4 regions of the Vibrio sp. 1401 genome follow, and region 1 is predicted to be linked to each of the others. Evidence: predicted binding sites of a transcription regulator. Region 1 holds the regulator's gene; each other region holds the start of a gene.
The links. Region 1 encodes PurR, which represses purine synthesis genes. Its sites were predicted from a motif close to TNANGNAAACGTTTNCNTNA; they were not measured.
Positions count from the first base shown of each region.

Region 2: the regulator PurR is predicted to act here: its motif matches at 1,833-1,852, upstream of pckA (phosphoenolpyruvate carboxykinase (ATP)).
Region 3: the regulator PurR is predicted to act here: its motif matches at 1,312-1,331, upstream of purM (phosphoribosylformylglycinamidine cyclo-ligase).
Region 4: the regulator PurR is predicted to act here: its motif matches at 1,930-1,949, upstream of R7Z77_RS01745 (phosphoribosylaminoimidazolesuccinocarboxamide synthase).

Region 1 is NZ_JAWOWF010000013.1:50,425-55,728, reverse strand. Features, by position in the region: gene torR (two-component system response regulator TorR) at 1-432, opposite strand, end outside; gene torD (molecular chaperone TorD) at 699-1,346, shown strand; gene purR (HTH-type transcriptional repressor PurR) at 1,815-2,819, shown strand; cyclic di-GMP riboswitch class I at 3,107-3,196, shown strand; gene R7Z77_RS09135 (TfoX/Sxy family DNA transformation protein) at 3,313-3,903, shown strand; gene R7Z77_RS09130 (TVP38/TMEM64 family protein) at 4,018-4,704, shown strand; gene R7Z77_RS09125 (DUF2007 domain-containing protein) at 4,725-5,045, shown strand; gene R7Z77_RS09120 (alpha/beta fold hydrolase) at 5,077-5,304, opposite strand, start outside.
Region 2 is NZ_JAWOWF010000032.1:23,990-29,293, forward strand. Features, by position in the region: gene gspC (type II secretion system protein GspC) at 1-141, opposite strand, end outside; gene hslR (ribosome-associated heat shock protein Hsp15) at 395-781, shown strand; gene hslO (Hsp33 family molecular chaperone HslO) at 813-1,688, shown strand; gene pckA (phosphoenolpyruvate carboxykinase (ATP)) at 2,025-3,653, shown strand; gene R7Z77_RS16060 (AsmA family protein) at 3,844-5,304, shown strand, end outside.
Region 3 is NZ_JAWOWF010000030.1:17,776-23,079, forward strand. Features, by position in the region: gene R7Z77_RS15455 (uracil-xanthine permease family protein) at 1-472, shown strand, start outside; gene upp (uracil phosphoribosyltransferase) at 589-1,215, opposite strand; gene purM (phosphoribosylformylglycinamidine cyclo-ligase) at 1,395-2,435, shown strand; gene purN (phosphoribosylglycinamide formyltransferase) at 2,587-3,243, shown strand; gene R7Z77_RS15475 (class II glutamine amidotransferase) at 3,633-4,478, opposite strand; gene lpcA (D-sedoheptulose 7-phosphate isomerase) at 4,530-5,105, opposite strand.
Region 4 is NZ_JAWOWF010000002.1:89,989-95,292, reverse strand. Features, by position in the region: gene R7Z77_RS01750 (alkaline phosphatase D family protein) at 1-631, shown strand, start outside; gene R7Z77_RS01745 (phosphoribosylaminoimidazolesuccinocarboxamide synthase) at 710-1,813, opposite strand; gene R7Z77_RS01740 (SulA-like leucine-rich domain-containing protein) at 2,017-2,409, opposite strand; gene R7Z77_RS01735 (hypothetical protein) at 2,821-3,003, opposite strand; gene R7Z77_RS01730 (J domain-containing protein) at 3,181-4,155, opposite strand; gene R7Z77_RS01725 (OmpA family protein) at 4,232-4,891, opposite strand; gene R7Z77_RS01720 (DUF2786 domain-containing protein) at 5,109-5,304, opposite strand, start outside.

The DNA of each region.
Region 1 (5,304 bases):
CCACTCCCCAAAGCGCACAATGTGCTCTTCACTGGTTTCATTCGCTTTCGAGCTGCCACTGCGCGCTGCTGAAATACGCCACAGCAAGTTTTTAACGCGAACTAACAGCTCTCTCAGTTCAAAAGGTTTTGTCACATAATCGTCAGCACCCATTTCTAGGCCTACGATTTTATCAATGCTATCCGTGCGTCCTGTTACTAATATGATACCAATATCCGATTGGCTACGTAACTCACGAGTAAGCATCAGGCCGTCTTCACCAGGCAGGTTAATATCCAGCATGATCAGGTCTACATCGCCCGCTTGCAAAACTTCACGCATTTCTGCGCCACTCTCTGCTTCGCTGACTTGGTAGCCCTCATTTTGGAAATATCCCGCAAGCTTACTACGAGTTACAACATCATCTTCTACGACTAATACGTGATAGCTCATTTACACCACTTTTCTGTCTTCTTATTATCCAAGACGTATTCTATTCATAACTAGTAACATTTCTAGTCATAGATACATTAAAACGCAAGATTTAGCGTTTTTATTGATTCAAAACAAGCTTGCCCATTGCTATTAATAAACGGTCATTTTTGACCATAAAACATAACAATTATAGTTACTGCTATTCATTTTAATTGATTACACTTAGGGGATATCCCTAATTGACTTTGTGATGCATGACTTGAAGCATCATTCAGGAGCCCAAAATGCAAGAAGTGAAAGCTTTTAATGAAAAACGCGCTGAAATTTACTGGTGGTTTTCGAGCTTGTTCGCAAAAGAACTAACAGAGAAAGAATTGGAAGCCTATCACAGTGTTGAAATTCGCAGTTTTCTCGCAGGTTTAGGTGAAAATGAGTCGCTAAAACCAGCCGTTGATAGCCTAGTTGATGCGCTGAATCGGTTACAAGATCGTGAAGATGCACAACTAGAGCTTGCAGCTGACTTTTGTGAACTGTTTTTGAAGACAGAAAAATACGGCGCTCTTCCTTACGCATCCATGTACATTGGTGAATCAGGTTTACTGAATGACAAGCCAGCTGAGGAAATGGAAAAGTTGATGGCTGAATTTGGCGTTCAAGTAGACGAAAACCTAAAGGAACCTGCGGATCACTTAGCCGTTGAGCTCGACTTTCTCGGGAACATGATTATCCGCTCAAACGAGCTTGAACAAGAAAAACACATGGAAGAAGCCTTCGTTAAACAAAACGACTTTATCCAGCAACAATTGATGTCTTGGTTACCTCAGTTTTCAGACAAATGTAAACAATTCGACGAATTTGGATTTTACTCGAGTGTCGCGAAACTATTAGTTGCATTTTGTAAACTAGACAGCGCCTACCTTCTTGGTGAATAATTGCCGCCTATTTTTAGGGAGCCTGCCTATCGGGCTTCCTGTATGCCTGAAAGTGACCAATTGTAAGTAACTTGGGTATAATATTCGTTTGCCTTAACTTAGCGCAAAGACGCTTGGTTATTTAGCAGTCAAAATGTGACTTCAAATACACAAATCTCTTGCTGAAAACATTGCTAGTCAGTTCACATAGGGCTAAAATGTGAGCGCAAACGATTAAATATGATTTATATGTAAACCGCTGAAATATAGCGGTTTTTGTGTTTTCTTAACAGGTTGATGGCAATTTCTCATCAGATAGAAAAAAGATAAAATTCATCGACCGATGCTGCTACGTACCCTTTTGTCGCACTTGGATCAACCGCTGCCGAGACACTTAGCGCCAATTTTATATTGCTAGGTGTGAAACCATTAGAGCATCAGGTACATCCAATACGACATATTTCAGTAGCTCGATACAGGACACCATTTATGGCCACGATAAAAGACGTTGCTCGCTTAGCCGGCGTTTCCACTACGACAGTTTCGCACGTTATCAATAAAACGCGTTTCGTTGCAGAAGCAACGCAAGAAAAAGTAATGAAAGCCGTTGACGAGCTGAATTACGCGCCAAGTGCCGTTGCACGCAGCCTAAAATGCAACTCAACTCGTACGATTGGCATGTTAGTAACTCAATCAACTAACCTATTTTTCTCAGAAGTGATTGATGGCGTTGAGAGCTACTGTTACCGCCAAGGCTATACTCTGATTTTATGTAACACAGGCGGGATTTACGAAAAACAACGCGATTACATTCGTATGCTGGCTGAAAAGCGCGTTGATGGCATCCTAGTGATGTGTTCTGACTTAACCGAAGAACTAAAAGAGATGCTTGACCGTCATGCGGACATTCCTAAAGTGGTCATGGATTGGGGCCCAGAGAGCTCACAAGCAGACAAGATCATGGATAACTCAGAAGAAGGTGGCTACATTGCAACCAAACATCTGATTGACAATGGTCATACGGATATCGCTTGTCTAAGCGGTCATTTTGAAAAGCTTGCTTGCCAAGAGCGCATTGCAGGTTTCCGTCGCGCAATGAGCGAAGCGAACCTAGCTGTAAATGAAGACTGGATCCTTGAAGGTAACTTTGAATGTGATACGGCCGTATTAGTTGCAGATAAAATTACCGCAATGGACAAGCGCCCGACGGCGGTATTCTGTTTTAACGACACAATGGCTCTAGGCCTAATGAGCCGCTTGCAACAAAACGGGATCAAAATTCCTGAAGATATTTCAGTGATCGGCTACGACAACATCGAGCTTGCGGAATACTTCTCTCCACCGCTAACGACTATCCACCAACCTAAACGTCGTGTTGGTAAAAATGCATTCGAAATTCTACTTGAGCGTATCAAAGATAAAGAACACGAAAAACGAATTTTCGAGATGCAACCTGAGCTTGTAATTCGAAATACTGTGAAAAAAATGAACTAAATTTCACTGTATTTAACCGTGTTAAATAAGCGCTCTACAGGGGCGCTTATTTTTTTGGAAAAATTAAGCATTCTCTAATACTTCACACCACTCTAATAACAATTGACTAACGTTAACTCCCTGTTTTATATAAATGTAATATATATTAAGAACTCCTTTTCAAAGGCCAATTTGCACCTTTCCATATGCAAAATAGAGCATTCAATCTATCATTTTTATTGAACCGAAATCACACTTTTAACGCTAAACCGTGATGTTAATTCAATATAAGAAGTATGCTCATTGTGTCACGCACAGGGCAAACCATTCGAAAGAGTGGGACGCAAAGCCTCCGGCCTGAACCATATTACGATATGGAAGGTAGCGGGGTTACCGATGGCAAGTGTGTAAGCAATGACTTTACTCTGTAATGACATTGTTTTTACGCATGTTTGCTACTCTCTCGGACCTGACTTTTGGTGGCGTAATATTAATTACACCGAGATAACAAAACATGGATAAACCGATACTCAAAGACTCTATGAAGCTATTTGAGGCACTTGGTAATATCAAGTCGCGCTCAATGTTTGGTGGCTTCGGACTATTCGCTGATGAAACAATGTTTGCACTAGTGGTAAACAATCAGCTTCATATCAGAGCAGACCAAAAAACTTCATCTGACTTCGAGAAACAAGGGCTAAAGCCTTACGTTTATAAAAAACGTGGCTTTCCAGTCGTTACAAAGTACTACGCTATTTCCAGCGATTTATGGGAATCAAGCGAACGCTTAATCGAAGTAGCGAATCAATCATTGAAAAAGGCAAAGCTTGAGAAAGAACAGCAAGCAAGTACAAAGCCTAACCGTTTGAAAGATTTGCCTAACTTACGACTGGCTACCGAGCGCATGCTAAAAAAAGCCGGCATCGAATCCGTAGAGAAGCTTGAAGAGGAAGGTGCGCTTAACGCCTATAAAGCGATAAGAGATACGCACTCTGCAACCGTCAACATTGAGTTGCTATGGGCACTAGAAGGGGCTATCAACGGCACTCATTGGAGTGTGGTACCTCAAGCTCGCCGAGATGAGTTGATGAACGGCCTCCAATAAAAGTCGGCCTAAAAACTATCTTGTAAAACCGCAGTCTAATCTGCGGTTTTTTTGTGAAATTTTTTCGGTTTTCCTACTGTCTTATTACATATATCCCAAATTGGAATCAAAATTATGAATAAGAAACTGATATTAGGTCTCATCCTACTAGCGGCTATCGTCTTTTTAGGTATTAACTTTGGCCAGTATTTAACCTTAGAGAATGCAAAAGCCCAACAAGAAGCACTAACTACATACATCGATCAGAATTTTGTATTCTCGGCTGCGATTTACTTTTTTACCTACATTGCAATTACCGCTTTTTCTATCCCAGGAGCGGCAGTAGTCACCTTACTTGGTGCAGCCTTATTTGGTTTTTGGACAAGCTTGCTACTGGTTTCTTTCGCTAGCACTATGGGGGCAACACTGGCCTTCTTGAGCAGCCGATACTTATTGCGTGACTGGGTACAAAACAAATTCGGAAATAAACTCAACGCAATTAATCAAGGTGTCGAAAAAGACGGAGCTTTTTATCTATTTTCCTTGCGTCTAATCCCTGTATTCCCTTTCTTTCTAATCAACTTACTGATGGGCTTAACGCCGATGTCTGTAGGTAGATTTTATCTCACTAGCCAAATAGGTATGCTGCCAGGCACAGCCGTATATCTGAATGCAGGTACTCAATTAGCAACAATTGAAAGCCTATCGGGCATTGTTTCACCCGCAGTATTAGCGTCTTTTGCGCTATTGGGACTATTTCCAATCATCACTAAATGGGTTATGAATAAAGTAAGGCCGACACCAAGTCAGCAAAACTCGTAATTGGTGAAGTGGGTATTTTGATGAAAATATTTATCGCTAAAAACCCAGCAGAAGCACACATTGTATGTGAGCTGCTTAAAGTGGAACAAATTTACTGTGAAGTTCGTGGAGAAGGTATTTTCGGCTTAAAAGGAGAACTGCCGTTTGGTGATGATACCGATCCTTATGTGTGGCTTTTTGACACTGCACAAAAGATGAAAGCTGAAGAAATAGTAAAAGCATATCGAAAACAATCCGATAGGCATGAGTATCAAGATTGGCAATGCCCAAAATGTCATGAAATAAACGAAGGGCAATTTGGTGCATGTTGGCAATGTGGATATCAACTAGGAGAGCTATAGCGGCTCTCCTATTCAGTGGATGCACTCAGTTTTAAGCACATACAGCTTGCTGTTTAATAAACTCGATGGAGTGTTGATTGAAGTCTTCTGGACGCTCTACATTGCATACATGACCACAATTCGGGATTTCTCGTAGAATGCTGAGCTTATGTGCTGCAACCATTTCTTTGACAGGTTTAATAAACATGTAATCCCTGTCGCCCATTAAGTAAAGAGTCGGAATGGGTAACTCTCGATCTTTAAAATATTTCATTAACGG
Region 2 (5,304 bases), on a different contig from region 1:
GCCAAGTATCCATCCGGTTATCGCAATAAACAGACAGGTAAGCAACAAGCTAAGTTTGGCTTGAATGGTATAATGATTGGACTTGATCTGAGCCAGTAGCGGTCTGCTTGATAATCCTGCACTTAGCTCTAAACGTTTCACTGAATGGATTCCTTTATTCTAACGTCCGTCATTTAAGCTATAACGATAGCTATCGACTTTAAATTGCTAAATTTGCAATAAAATTATTACTCAACAAAGAGCAGTGAACTATATCACAAGTTGTCTTTCATACCTTTTTCTTATGCAGTTTTTGCCAACTCCCTTGAAAAAAATACGCCTTGACTCCATCTGTAGGTGAATAATCCATCACTCATTGCCGTATTCGGGCAGTGATTAGATAGCGTAGTGTTCTATGAGTTCCCTAAATGAAGCCGTTAGGCTAGATAAATGGCTATGGGCCGCAAGATTTTACAAAACCCGCTCCATCGCGCGTAACATGGTCGATGGCGGTAAAGTCCACTATAATGGCCAACGAAGCAAGCCGAGTAAAATCGTTGAAGTGGGCGCTGAAGTCAGACTTCGTCAAGGCAACGAAGAAAAAATCGTGATCATCGAACAAATCTCAGATCAACGCCGAGGCGCTCCCATCGCACAAACCTTATATCGCGAAACCAATGAGAGTATCGCGAAACGTGAGGAACACGCGACTCAACGTAAGCTTAATGCCCACAACCCAAGTCCGGAACGCCGCCCAGATAAAAAGCAGCGCCGAGACATCATTAAGTTCAAACACCAATAAAAGCCGGAATTACCAACGAGGAAAGCACTCCATGGCAAATAATGTTTTAAACCGCTACCTATTCGAAGATCTTTCAGTACGTGGCGAGTTGGTACAATTGGATGAAGCGTACCAACGTGTTATCTCCAGCAAGGAATATCCGGCAGCAATAGAGAAACTGCTGGGTGAGCTACTCGTTTCAACTACTCTTTTAACTGCCACTCTTAAGTTCGAAGGTTCGATCACCATCCAGCTGCAAGGCGACGGTCCTGTGTCTCTTGCCGTTATCAACGGTGACCATAACCAACGTGTTCGTGGCGTAGCTCGCTGGGAAGGCGATGTTGCCGATGACGCAAACATTCACGATCTAATGGGTAAGGGCTACCTTGTGATCACCATCGAACCGAAAAACGGCGAGCGTTACCAAGGCGTCGTTGGATTAGAAGGTGACACTTTAGCAGAAGTGCTAGAAGGCTACTTTGCAAACTCAGAGCAGTTAAAAACGCGCCTATGGATCCGCACTGGTGAGCATGAAGGCAAAGCACACGCAGCAGGTATGTTGATTCAAGTGATCCCTGACGGCACTGGCTCTCCAGATGACTTCGAACATCTAGAGCAGCTCACTGACACAGTAAAAGATGAAGAATTGTTTGGTTTAGAAGCGAACGAGTTATTGTATCGACTATATAACCAAGACAAAGTACGTCTGTACGAGCCGCAACCTGTCGAGTTCCATTGTGGCTGTTCTCGTGAGCGTAGCGGTGCAGCAATCATCACCGTTGAGAAAGCTGAAATTTATGACATTTTGGCAGAAGTTGGATCAGTTTCTTTACATTGTGATTACTGTGGCACAACTTATACGTTCGACGAATCTGAAGTCACTGAACTGTATGCACAAGCTTCTACGGACAAGAAAACCCTGCATTAATTTACATAGCTTATCAAGCACGTAATTTACCCTACAAAAGGCCAGCTTAATGCTGGCCTTTTTGTGATCAACCCCTCGTAATAACTAGCCTCAAGCGTAATAAAACAACTGCTTAATTTTAAACAATTAATAATGATTTTGCCCTAGCGCAAAGGATTGCGTGCACGATAGACTATTCCCACCAATATGTGACGGGTTACCTAAAACCTTATTGAAATCATGGGCAAATTTTGAGCTATCTCCCTGTTTTCTCCCCGCCCCGTTGCTAGCATGGTGAGCAGATTAAAATTAAAACATTCTTACAAAATCCCTACAAAATCCTTATAAGGAGCACCTATGACCGTTATGGAACATACTAAGGCTGCAACACTTGATCTAACCAAGCACGGACTGCATAACGTAAAAGAGGTTATTCGCAACCCAAGCTACGAAATGTTGTTTGAGGAAGAAACGCGTGAAAACCTAACCGGTTATGAGCGCGGCGTGGTTACTGAACTAGGTGCGGTTGCCGTTGACACTGGCATCTTTACTGGTCGCTCACCAAAAGATAAATACATCGTCAAAGACGCTACGACAGAAGAACATATGTGGTGGACGTCTGATCAAGTGAAAAATGATAACAAGCCAATCACTCCTGAAGTGTGGGACGAGCTAAAAGAACTGGTCACAAACCAGCTTTCTAACAAACGCTTGTTTGTTGTTGACGGTTACTGTGGTGCAAACCCAGATACACGTTTGAGCATTCGTGTTATCACAGAAGTCGCATGGCAAGCGCACTTCGTTAAAAACATGTTTATTCGCCCGACAGAAGAAGAGTTAGCGACATTTGAACCAGACTTCGTAGTAATGAATGGCGCAAAATGCACTAATCCAAAATGGGAAGAGCAAGGCCTGAACTCAGAAAACTTCACCGTATTTAACCTAACTGAGCGCATGCAACTTATCGGTGGTACTTGGTACGGCGGTGAAATGAAGAAAGGTATGTTCGCCATGATGAACTACTTCCTTCCACTAAAAGACATCGCATCAATGCACTGTAGCGCTAACATGGGCAAAGATGGCGATGTAGCGGTATTCTTCGGTCTATCTGGTACGGGTAAAACGACCCTGTCGACTGATCCTAAACGTGCGCTAATTGGTGATGATGAGCACGGCTGGGATGATGACGGTGTCTTCAACTTCGAAGGTGGTTGTTACGCAAAAACCATCAAACTTTCGAAAGAAGCGGAGCCGGACATCTACAACGCAATTCGTCGTGATGCACTGCTAGAAAACGTAACAGTACGTGGCGATGGCTCTATCGACTTTGATGATGGTTCGAAAACAGAAAACACACGTGTTTCTTACCCTATCTACCATATCGATAATATCGTTAAGCCAGTATCAAAAGGCGGTCACGCGAATAAAGTGATCTTCCTATCAGCCGACGCATTTGGCGTACTGCCTCCAGTATCTAAATTGACACCTGAGCAAACTAAGTACCACTTCCTATCAGGCTTTACCGCCAAACTAGCGGGAACAGAGCGCGGTATTACTGAGCCAACACCAACTTTCTCTGCTTGTTTCGGCGCGGCGTTCCTAACGCTCCACCCAACAAAATACGCGGAAGTACTGGTAAAACGCATGGAAGCAGCGGGCGCTGAGGCTTACCTAGTGAATACTGGTTGGAACGGCACTGGCAAACGTATCTCTATTCAAGATACACGCGGAATTATTGATGCCATTCTTGATGGTTCGATTGAAGAAGCACCAACTAAGCACATTCCAATCTTCAACCTTGAAGTACCAACGTCACTACCAGGTGTGGATCCAAGCATTCTAGACCCTCGCGACACGTACGTTGACCCACTTCAGTGGGAAAGCAAAGCGAAAGATTTAGCAGCGCGCTTTATCAATAACTTTGATAAGTACACAGACAACGCTGAAGGTAAATCTCTGGTTGCGGCTGGTCCTCAGATTGATTAAATCGAGTAACCGCGACGTCGCGTAAACGCAGTGAAAAGTTGGCATTAACTTATCACCTTTACGTAGGCCAAGTTACAAAAATTGCTTCAAGCCCCTCTTTTGAGGGGCTTTTTATTGAATACCACAGAATATTGATACAAGCTAAAGCCTATCTAGTTTTATTTCATAACACACGTAGGTTCTAGCAAAGATGAAAACAGCGCGTCGAGTTCTACTTCTGTTACTGGTTATCTTAGTTGCCATTCCAGCTGCTACGATTGCGCTGCTAACAACATCTTACGCGGACGCAACCTGGCGCTTGCTGTCAAACACCTTTTCTCTTCCCTTCCGGGCCGGAAGCGTGCGTTATGACTTTCCCTATCACCTAACTTTACAACGCGTGAACACCAGCGGAGACGATGCGTCTTACATCGAGCAAGTCGATTTATGGATGAATCCCGATGTTTATCGCGATGGTAAATGGATCGTTGATAGTTTATTGATTGATGGTATGAGCTTGCAGTATGGCGCACCAAAGCTCCCAGCTTTAGAGAACGTATTATTCCATCAAATCGCGCTCAAAAATATTGATTACGCCGACGAGCAGTTCTCTGCCAATGGCATTGACCTTCAAATTCAATCACCACAATGGAATGGTCAATTAATACCATATGGCGAAGTTCAACTTGCAGCTGACCAAATCTATTGGAATGGCGAAGCCTTTAATCAACTCTTAGTCGATATAGACTACAAACCGCAAGACAGTACGCTTTATGGCACCTCTTTTAACTGGCGTAACAGTCAAATATCTGGGCAAGGGGAGCAGTATCCTCAAGGCTGGTCTTTAGTAAATGTGACCATCAACAAGCTGAAACTGAGTAATACGCAGCGCCAATCACTGCTTGCAAAACCTTGGCACGATCTACCATTTAGCATTAATCATATTAATAGCTTAGATTTGCTTAACGCCGATATTGAATGGGGCGACTGGCACTGGCAGAACTTGGATCTTTCTGTGGAAAACGCCACACTGCCACTGCCACTGTCTCTCTGGAAGACAAAAGCTCAAGTGTCATTGCAGGCGGATAGCGTTCGATTCCAGCAGCAAACCGCAATAGAGCCACGTTTGAGTGCCGCTATCGAGCCAGGAGTAATCCAGCTCAACGAGCTCAGCTTAGATTGGCAGCAAGGTCGAGTGCAAGTTTCTGGATTGTTCACGCCAACACAATGGAAGCTCAAAGAAGCCTCTATTCAAGGCCTCAAGTGGGCAACACAGCCAGAAGACAACCTAAATTGGTGGCACGCCGCCACCAGCGAGTTAGAGCATGTTGCAATCGAACGACTCGACATTGAGCGCAGCCAAATTATCCAGCTATCTCACGAACCTTATTGGCAACTTTCCGGTTTAAATATCGAAGGGCAACAGCTTGATATTAAACAGTCGGCTCAACGTTGGGGCCTTTGGCAAGGCGAATTGGAAGTCAGCGTTGTCAACGCTAGCTATGACCAAATACTCACGTCTCACGCAGCACTTGCCATGCAAAGCAAAGATGGCTTTTGGCAATTGACTCGCCTTTTTGCGCCACTCGAGCAAGGCTACGTAGAAGGCATCGGACAAATAGATTTGAGTACCCCGAGCCAACCTTGGGCGCTCAACGTCAATGCTGATGGT
Region 3 (5,304 bases), on a different contig from region 1:
GGTGGCAACTATCGCAGCTTCGATGGTGGGTGCTCCACCAAACACCACTTACAGTGAAGTAACAGGAGCGGTAATGCTAACCAAAGCATTTAACCCTGTGATCATGACTTGGGCAGCAATCACCGCAATCGTACTTGCATTGGTAGGTAAGCTAGGTGCGGTTCTTCAAACGATTCCAGTTCCTGTCATGGGCGGCATCATGATTCTGCTGTTCGGCTCTATCGCAACGGTAGGCCTCAACACACTGATCAAGAATAACGTTGATTTACATAAGTCTCGTAATCTAGTGATTGTTGCCGTAACCCTTGTGTTTGGCATTGGTGGTATGGCCTTCGGTATTGGTGAGTTCAGTCTACAAGGTGTGAGTCTATGCGGTATCGTGGCAATTATTCTTAACCTTGTGCTACCAAACGATTTAGGTGAAAACCACGTTGTAGATAACGCACAAATGGAAGAAGAAAGCGCGAAATAGTACGTCTGCGCCGCTTTATTAGGTGGCGTGTCTTACTTTTCTCCTCTTGTAGATACAAAAAAGGCTTGGTTTTCACCAAGCCTTTTTCTGTTCAGTCATAGTAATACATCAAAGAATTACTTAGTACCGAAGATCTTATCACCTGCATCGCCTAGACCCGGAACGATGTAGCCTTTGTCATTAAGCTTCTCATCGATTGCCGCAGTGTATAGCTCAACATCTGGGTGTGCTTTTTCTAGCGCTTCAATACCTTCTGGTGCAGCAACAAGTACCAGCACTTTGATTTGGTTACAACCTTTCTCTTTTAGGAGATCGATAGTAGCAATCATAGAACCACCTGTTGCAAGCATTGGGTCAACAACAAGCGCAATACGCTCCTCGATGTTTGAAGCAAGCTTGTTGAAGTAAGGAACTGGCTCAAGCGTTTCTTCATCACGGTAAATACCCACAACACTGATACGTGCGCTTGGCATGTGCTCAAGAACTCCATCCATCATGCCTAGACCTGCACGTAGGATTGGCACTACGGTTACTTTTTTACCTTTAATCTGGTCTACTTCTACCGGACCGTTCCAACCATCAATGGTCACTTTTTCTGTTTCAAAGTCTGACGTTGCTTCGTAAGTAAGTAGGCTACCGACCTCAGTCGCTAACTCACGAAAACGTTTTGTGCTGATGTCACCTTCTCTCATTAGACCAATTTTATGTTTTACTAGAGGGTGCTTTACTTCAACAACTTTCATGTCCATCTCCGGCTATAGTTGGCAATATTTAAACAAACCTTCAGATTATACATGATTTTCACAGGGATATCAGGATAAATCACTAAAGAAAAAAACAGACGCAAACGTTTGCTATCTATGTTTAAGCACTGTTAGAATAGCGCCGTTTTCATATCCAACTTAATACCGAGGACTTCCCTGTGAGTGGTAACAACTCTTCTCTTAGCTATAAAGACGCTGGTGTAGATATTGATGCAGGCAACGCGCTTGTGGATCGTATTAAGGGTGCGGTAAAACGTACTCGTCGCCCTGAAGTTATGGGTGGTATCGGTGGTTTTGGCGCGCTATGCGAATTGCCAACTAAATACAAACAACCTGTACTGGTTTCTGGTACTGATGGCGTTGGCACAAAACTTCGCCTAGCACTGGATATGAACAAGCACGACACGATTGGCATCGACCTAGTGGCAATGTGTGTAAATGATCTTATCGTGCAAGGCGCAGAGCCACTGTTTTTCCTAGATTACTACGCAACAGGCAAACTAGACGTTGATACCGCAGCGGATGTTGTTTCAGGTATCGCAGAAGGGTGTGTTCAAGCAGGTTGTGCCCTAATTGGTGGCGAAACTGCGGAGATGCCGGGCATGTATGAAGGCGAAGACTACGACGTAGCTGGTTTCTGTGTTGGCGTAGTAGAAAAAGAAGACGTGATTGACGGCACGAAAGTCGCTGCTGGTGATGCACTTATCGCTGTTGGCTCAAGCGGCCCACACTCAAACGGTTACTCCCTTATCCGTAAGATCCTAGAAGTATCTGGTGCAGATAAGAGCGAAGAGCTAGCAGGCCGCACTATTGGTGAGCACCTACTAGAACCAACAAAAATTTACATCAAGTCAGCACTTAAGATGATTGAGAAACACGACATCCATGCGATTTCTCATATCACTGGTGGTGGTTTCTGGGAAAACATCCCACGCGTACTGCCTGAAGGCACGAAAGCAGTTATCGATGGTAACAGTTGGGAATGGCCAGTTATCTTCAAGTGGCTACAAGAGAAAGGCAACGTCGACACACACGAAATGTACCGCACATTCAACTGTGGTGTAGGTCTAATCGTCGCACTACGGAAAGACCAGGCAGACGCAGCAGTTGCTCTTCTTAAAGAAGAAGGCGAAAACGCGTGGGTGATTGGTCAAATCGCACAAGCAGACGCGAACGAAGAGCAAGTTGAAATCCAATAATTTGCAAATCGAGCTCAAAAGATAAGAAGAATGAGGACACTAGATGACTAGGTCCTCATTTTGCTATCTAGAACACTAAAAACCATTCTATTAGTAGGTAGTTTAGAAGCTACATAACTCCAACCTACAATACCAAGGCGCTCTCGACATCATGAAAAACCATACCCTAAAAAACTTTGTGGTCCTCATCTCGGGTAACGGAAGTAACCTGCAAGCTATCTTGGAAGCTTGCGAAGACAGCATGCCAAACGCACGAGTGGCAGCCGTGTTCTCTAACAAAGCAGATGCTTTTGGTTTAGAACGTGCAAAAAAGTTTGATGTAGACGGTCACTTTGTCGACCCTAAAGCATTCAGCTCGCGTGAAAGCTTTGATGCAGAGCTAATGAGTCAAATAGATGAATACCAACCAGACGTGATTATTCTTGCTGGTTACATGCGCATTCTGAGCAGCGCATTTGTTTCTCATTACATGGGTAAGATGATCAATATCCACCCTTCTCTTCTACCAAAATATCCTGGGCTACACACACACCAGAGAGCAATTGATGCTGGCGATAAAGAACATGGTACGAGTGTGCACTTTGTAACGGAAGAGCTTGATGGTGGCCCTGTCATACTGCAAGCAAAAGTTCCTGTGTTCGAAGACGATGATGCTAGTGTACTTGCGGCACGTGTTCAGGCGCAGGAGCACCGAATCTACCCTATGGTGGCTAAGTGGCTGGTAGACGAGCGGTTGATCATGAAGGATGGTAAAGCCTATTTAGATGGCGCAGAGCTTGGCGTACATGGGTACGCCTCAGATGAGTAGCCCTGAATAATAAACTCCAGGCACAAAAGAGCAGCCTGAGGGCTGCTCTTGGTTGTTTTAATACTTATAAACTTGATTCAAGAAAACCATGGTGAGACTAGAAACCTAAAACCCAACATTCTAAAAAATCCCATAACCACTTGAGTAACATAACACTCGGAAAGTAGATTCTGAATCTGGTTCGTTCTTCACCGTTCAGACTGACGAGGTGTTTTATGAGAAATTTCTATCAGTTACGTCTTTACAGCAAGCCTTAGCGAGACTAGGACTCTACTACCAGCACTCTAGAAAGTAAGAATGCTCATCCGTATCCGCCCTCGGTTTAAAACGCATAAAAATAAAGCTCGCGATTAAGCGAGCTTTATTTTTATATTCAGAGTAAGAGACCATCACTCTAACGGTTCGGTTGGCGCTTGATTGCCCGGCTTAGCCGCCGAAAACGGCACATTTACCAGTTCAGAGGCATTATTTTTGACTAGTTCACCTAGGTGAAACAAGCCGTATTCGCCAGGTTTCATACGCTGCCAAGCTTCGTTGCCCGTCAAAGGTTGAGTTGCGATCACAGAAACGATGTCATGTGGCGTGGTTTCTTCTTGGAAGTTAATTTCCACATCTTCATCAAGCAAAGCAGCTTTTCCAAACGGTGCGCGTCTTGTGATCCAATACAAATGATTGGTGCAATACGTCATTACATACTCACCATCACTCAGAAGCATGTTAAATACACCCTTCTCTCTTAGCTCATCACAACATTTAGCAACATATAAAAATACCGACTCCATATCCTTTGGTGGCTCAGGATATCGATCTTCCATTTGCTTCAATAACCAGCAAAATGCCAGTTCACTATCTGTTTCACCGACAGGTCGATGTCGACCTGTATGCAAGTCTTGATAGCCAGAGAGCTGACCGTTATGCGCAAACGTCCAATACCTACCCCACAGCTCACGTGTAAAGGGATGAGTATTTTCTAAATTAACACCACCACGATTCGCCTGTCGGATATGACTAACGACCGCACGACTTTTGATGGGATAATTTTGTACCAACTCTGCTATTTTAGACTCACAACTTGGCTTGGGATCTTTGAAGGTTCGAAAGCCCTTCCCTTCGTAGAAGGTGATCCCCCATCCGTCACGGTGTGGGCCGGTTCGACCTCCACGCTGCATGAGCCCAGTAAAACTGAAACAAATATCCGTTGGAACATTAGCGCTCATACCGAGCAATTCACACATGGTTTAAAAAAACTCCCTAACAACACAGCTCGAAACGGTGGCCGTAAACGATTATTCCATCTCTTTTTCGATCAACTGAATGATGATATGAATAATCTTAATATGAATTTCCTGAATGCGGTCTGCATAACCAAAGTGTGGCACGCGGATTTCAATATCTGCAAGGCCTGCCATTTTGCCGCCATCTTTACCTGTTAGCGCAATCGTCTTCATGCCTTTCGCTTGTGCTGCTTCAATCGCTTTCAGGATGTTACCTGAGTTACCTGAAGTCGACAGACCAAACAGTACGTCACCTTTTCGACCAACCGCTTCTACATAACGTGAAAACACGAAGTCATAACCAAAGTCATTACTCACACAAGAAAGGTGGCTTGGATCTGAAATAGCAATACCAGCATAGCCAGGACGATTTTCTCGGTAACGGCCTGTTAGCTCTTCGGCAAAGTGCATTGAATCACAGTGAGAACCACCGTTACCACATGACAATACTTTACCATCTTGCTTGAATGAGTCAGCAATCATTTTCGCCGCTGCTTCGATTTGCGCAATGTTATGGTCATCGCTTAAAAATTTGTTGAGCACTTCAGCAGCTTCGTTTAATTCACTTCTAATCAGATCATGGTACATAAGACGTTCTCTTTATTATTTCGGCTTCAGTCAGCTCTAGACTCACTGAGCAAATTGTTCTGATACCAATTTGGTATCGGACATTTCATAAACCTGAACTCGGGTTTGATTACTCTGAGTTTACCCACAAACGAGAATTAGTGTCGATAGTGAACCAACAGATTTAGATTAGTGATGGTAATAAACTTGTCAACTTGCT
Region 4 (5,304 bases), on a different contig from region 1:
GTTCAGTACGCACGACGCAACTTGGAATGTGCTAGGGCAACAAGTGTTAATGTCTCGTATGGAGTTGCCAAGTTCGGTTATGACCGCGATGTTTCAATTGTTTACTGCCACTGAAGAACAAAAAACAGAGGCGTTATTAGCGGTAAACTCTGCGATTACGGGTTATCTCTCTGACCCAAGTTTAGATACCATTGCTTTGCCATATAACCTAGATGCATGGGATGGTTACTACGTTGAGCGAGAGAACGTTTATCAACTGGCCAAAGCCAGCAGTGGTAACTTTGTCTGTTTGGCAGGAGATACGCACAATGCATGGGCAAGTGAGCTTAAAGACGTATCTAAGCATCCTATCGGGGTAGAGTTTGCGACTAGCTCTGTGAGTTCCCCTGGGTTAGAAGCCTACCTCGCGTTAGACCCTGTTGCGATCACTCAAATGGAATACACGCTGCCGCACTTAGTGTCAGAATTACAGTGGGCAGACATCAAACAGCGTGGCTTTATGCGCGTTACTTTTACGCCCGACAAGGCAGAGGCGACCTGGTATTTCGTATCAACGATTAAAGACAAAACATATCAGGTGACGACCAAGTCAGCCTCTACAACAGATGGCACTACGTTAAATATCGGCTAAACTGAGCCTAATACGAAAAAAGTCCGCAAGCTAGTGCGGACTTTTTATTGGAAAGCATTTAGCAATCTAGCGACAGTGCTAGTCAATCAATCCGTATTCTTTGCTCAGAACTTCGATGATTTCCGCTTTCGGATTCTCACTCAAATGAATCGGCTTGCCTGTAATCTTCTCGGCAATACCAATGTAGGTGCTCGAAATCGCCATCAAAGATTCGACGGGTAAAGCATTATCACGAGCGAGTGCTTCACGCTCTGGCATACGTTCTTTATTTAGCAAGATATCTGGGTCAGGGAAGTGGTTAAGTAGGAACTGGCGGAAACCTTCTTTTGAGTTCTCTACGATGTGACCTGCTTGGTACTCTTTAGCATCCCATATACGAGACGAGTCTGGTGTACCCACTTCATCCATGTAAATCAGCTTTTCATTGCCAGCAGCATCATGAACATAACCAAATTCGAATTTGGTATCGACAAAGATTTGGTCGATTTCTTCTAACGCTTGGCTTATAACGTTAAAGCCTTCTTTCAGCAATTTTTCGTAGAGTGCGATATCGTCAGCGCTTGAGAAGTTAAATGCTTCGTAGTTGTCTACGATGTTTTGACGAGTAATATTTACGTCATCCGCTTCTGGCACACCGGGAATGCCTTTTAGAATGCCTTTTGTGGATGGGGTCATTAGCAACTCTGGCAGTGCTTTGTCTTTTCCTAACCCTTCAGGAAGTTGGATTCCACAAAACTCGCGCTCGCCATTTGCGTAAGCGCGCCACATCGAACCCGTGATGTATTTGCGGCAGATGGCTTCGATTTTTACCGGTTTGGCTTTTTGTACAATCCAAACAAAAGGGTGAGGAATGTCTAGAATATGGCTATCTGCTAAGCCATTTTCTTTGAACAGTTTGAACCAGTGATTAGAAATCGCATTAAGCGCAGCCCCTTTACCCGGGACACCATTAAGACCACCTTCAGCATGCCAAATACAATCGAATGCAGAGATTCGGTCGCTAATTACCATGATAGCCAAAGGCGCATCTGGAGCGACATTGTATCCTTTTTCTTTGATCAGTCGGGCGCTGTCTTCTTCAGTTAACCAGTAAACTGAACGAACTTTTCCACTATGAACGGGTTTATGGGTGCGAATTGGCAGGTCGTCATTGACGGCAAGTACTTGATTAGCAAGGCTCATTGCGACATTCCTATCATCTTAATCAAACGTCAGAAAGAGAAGATATTCAGCAAAATGTGGGCGCTGAATAAATCGAATGTGGGCATCATACCAGAACTATTTTAACTCGCCAGAGAAAAAGCAAACGTTTGCCTGTTTTCTTTAATACAAAAAAAGCCCCCTTAAAAAGGAGGCGAGATGCAGGATGGATAACGTCGATCTTGTTAGTGGTACTTATTAACTCTGCCTTCGACGAAAAAGACTTCACACTGATAACGTTGAGCAATATCGCGAAGCATTGATTGATTCATTAGGGCAATCTTGTTCGATGCGACGACAGCGCTAGCGTTACCAGACTGAATAGCTTTAATCACGATTTCCACTTCAGAAAGCTGTTGAGACGGCTTCATCTGAATGATGTTTTTACAGCAAATATTAGAAGCAGTGAGTTGTTCAAAGTCTGGACGAGGGCAGTCTGCTGTAAACAAAATCCATTGTTTCTGCTGCGATAAAACAGCCAGCTTAAATAGAAGCTGATCCGAAACGGCCATGGGCTTAGTTGCTTGTGCTAATACGTTGTAGCGAGAGTATGTATGAGATTGACTTTGTAACTGCATCTTACTGTTCCTTTATACATGCTGTATGCCTATACAGTAGTTTGTTTTGGCGACCTGATCAACAAGTTTCTCAAAAGTTATTTGCGGTTTTTTGAGAAGGAAATAAAAGGATTTTATTTTAAGTAATTGAATTTATTTGTTTATTTTTCATTTCTGATATGTCTAACATCAATTTAAAAATGTGAGGTGAGTAGAAAGTTGGATGAGAGACATACAGGGGTTTACTACTGTATATACAGGTGTTTTTCACGGACAATGGTTTGTATACAGTGGGAGAGGGCTGATAACCGATGCGACGTGCTATGTAAGATAGGAGGGAATACGAGATAGAGATTGGAAATAGGGCTTGGCCGATCAAAAAAGCGCCTTAAAAGGCGCCTTTGAAAATCAGTTCCGTTGATTCCGTCTTGCTTAGCTCGCTCGTTGCAAGCGTTCGCGCATTTGTAATTCGCCTAGGTTAAATAGGCGCACGTCGATTTTCGCCATATCGTAGCAAGCTTTACATGAGTAGTGGTGCTTGCCATCTAAATAATCGTGACGAGTTACAAGGCTAGGTTTTTTACACCAATCACAGGTGCCTTCTTCAGTGAACATTGATTTTCTCCCCACCTAGATTAATTTGAGTCGTTAGGTGTTATTTTGCGCCGGGCATTATGGCATAAAAGCGCGACTTAAGTTAAATGTCTGTTAATTTGTTTGAGAGGGAGATCGATTGCGGCGCTTGATTATATAGGTCTAAAAGCATGCTAGCCAAAGTATCCTGACCTATTTTTACTGTTTTGTAACATTTTGTGAGACGAGCTTAAAGGCATGATTGAGTCGCTTCATTTCTTCTTCACTGCCTCTTGTGTCAGGATGATAAAGCTTTGATAGCTGTCTATAGCGTAGCTTGATTGCTTGTAAATCAGGGATGTGTTGTGGTGTGTAGCCAAACATAGCACACGCGACGCTTAGCTTATGGTTCTCTGCCTGGGTTTTGGATTTCTTAAATTCTTTGAATACTTTCTCTAGCTGGCGTTTCAGTTGCTTGTTCGTAAACTCTAGCTCTTTTATTTTTTTCGCCATTCGTTGATTTTGGCTTTCCTCTTTGGCTTCAAGCGCTTTTCTATTCTGCTTAAGTTTCTTGATTACGAGAAAACTTAAGCCGCTGATGATGAGTATCGCCGCTAGCCAGATCAGCCATAAAAACTGCGAGTGTTCTACTTTGGGGTTTGCAACTGTGCTTTTCTCTTCCTGTGCTTGCTCAGCCTTTTTATCGAGCGACTTTATTTGCGAGACTTGTTTAGCTCGCAGTTGGTTGAAGCGCTGCTCTAATAGTTGATTATAAGCTTCTTCTGCTGCTGGATTATGCTGAGAAGCCATTTGATACAAGGCTTCAGTCAATTGAGAAGTTGTGACCTTATCTGGATTGCGCTGAATAAAATCGGCGAGAAGAAAGCCACGATCGGTTGGGTCATTGAGTGCGATAGAGGTTAGCCAATATAACGCTTGTGTTTCATTTTTTTCACCATTGATCCCTTTAGCAAAGTCGTTCGCGAGCTGTTTTTGTGCAGGGAGGTAACCTTGGTTGGCGGATTGCTCTAGCCAGTAGCGCGTTTCTGGTGAGGCTTCAGCTTCGTTTGATGCCAATAATTGTTGTGCGTACTCGTATTGTTCGATGGGGTCATTTGGAGCTTGAGAGGCAAGCGAGTAACCAGAAAAGCTGAGGCTAAATAAGCAGAGTAGGGCAGACGTTTTGACAGACATCAATATGTCAGGCCTAACGATAATGGTTAGGCCTGCTCCGGTAATTTTTTATTATTACCGTTATGGTGCAACCAAATTACTTCAGTGGCAAGATCTGGATTTCAACACGACGGTTGCACGCACGACCTTCAGAAGTTTGGTTTGAGCAAATTGGGTTACGTTCGCCGTAGCCGCGTGCAATTGCACGACCAGATGCAACGTTTTGAGATACTAGGAATTGACGTACGGACTCTGCACGGCGCTCTGACAACGTTTGGTTGTATGACTCACTACCTGTGCTATCCGTGTAACCGTCAATAACGAGACTGGTATCTGGGTACTCAACTAGGATGCGAGCAACACCGCGTAGAGTATTATGGATACTAGCATCAAGCTGGTAAGAGCTTGAAGAGAAGCCGATACCGTTTTCCATACGCAGTAAAAGCTGATTTTCACCAACACGCTGAACTTGTACGCCAGAGTTTAGCAAAGCGCGACGTAATTCCGCTTCTTGTTGGTCAAAGTAGTAACCAACGCCAGCGCCAGTCGCTCCGCCTGCGGCTGCACCAATGAGTGCATGCTGACGACGTTCTTTAGCATCATCACCCGTTGCTAGGCCGATTGCTGCGCCAGCGATCGCACCAATAAGCGCGCCTTGCGTGGTGGAGTTAGTTTCGTATTCACCCGTTGTTGCATTTTGGCGTTGAGTGGCTTGACAGCCAGTAAGAGCTAGCACTAGAGCTAGTGCAATAGGCATCTTTTTCAAGGGAAAATCTCCGTATAAAACTGAGGCGAAACCATGCCTCATAATGGGATGCGAATTATGAATAAACAAGCATTAATATTTGTTATGAGAAAGTAAGATTGATAAGAGTTTCTGTAAGAAAATTCCTATCAATACTGCCAAAGCTCTCAAAGTAAGCCCTATAGACATCGAAGTCATGGGTGCTTATGTGAATCCTTTACTATTCTGGCTATTTCGATGAATCGCCCAACATTTTGCGTGCTTGTTCGCCGCCCACTCCACGGTTAACTGAAACCTTTCTACCTTTCTTTAAGCCCACTTCGTAGTCTTCAGTTAGGTTTTTCATCGCTTCTTTCAATTGCTTCTTGAACGTTTCGCGGTCAATGTTTTGGAATTCTTTATCAATATAGTCATTAATTTTATTG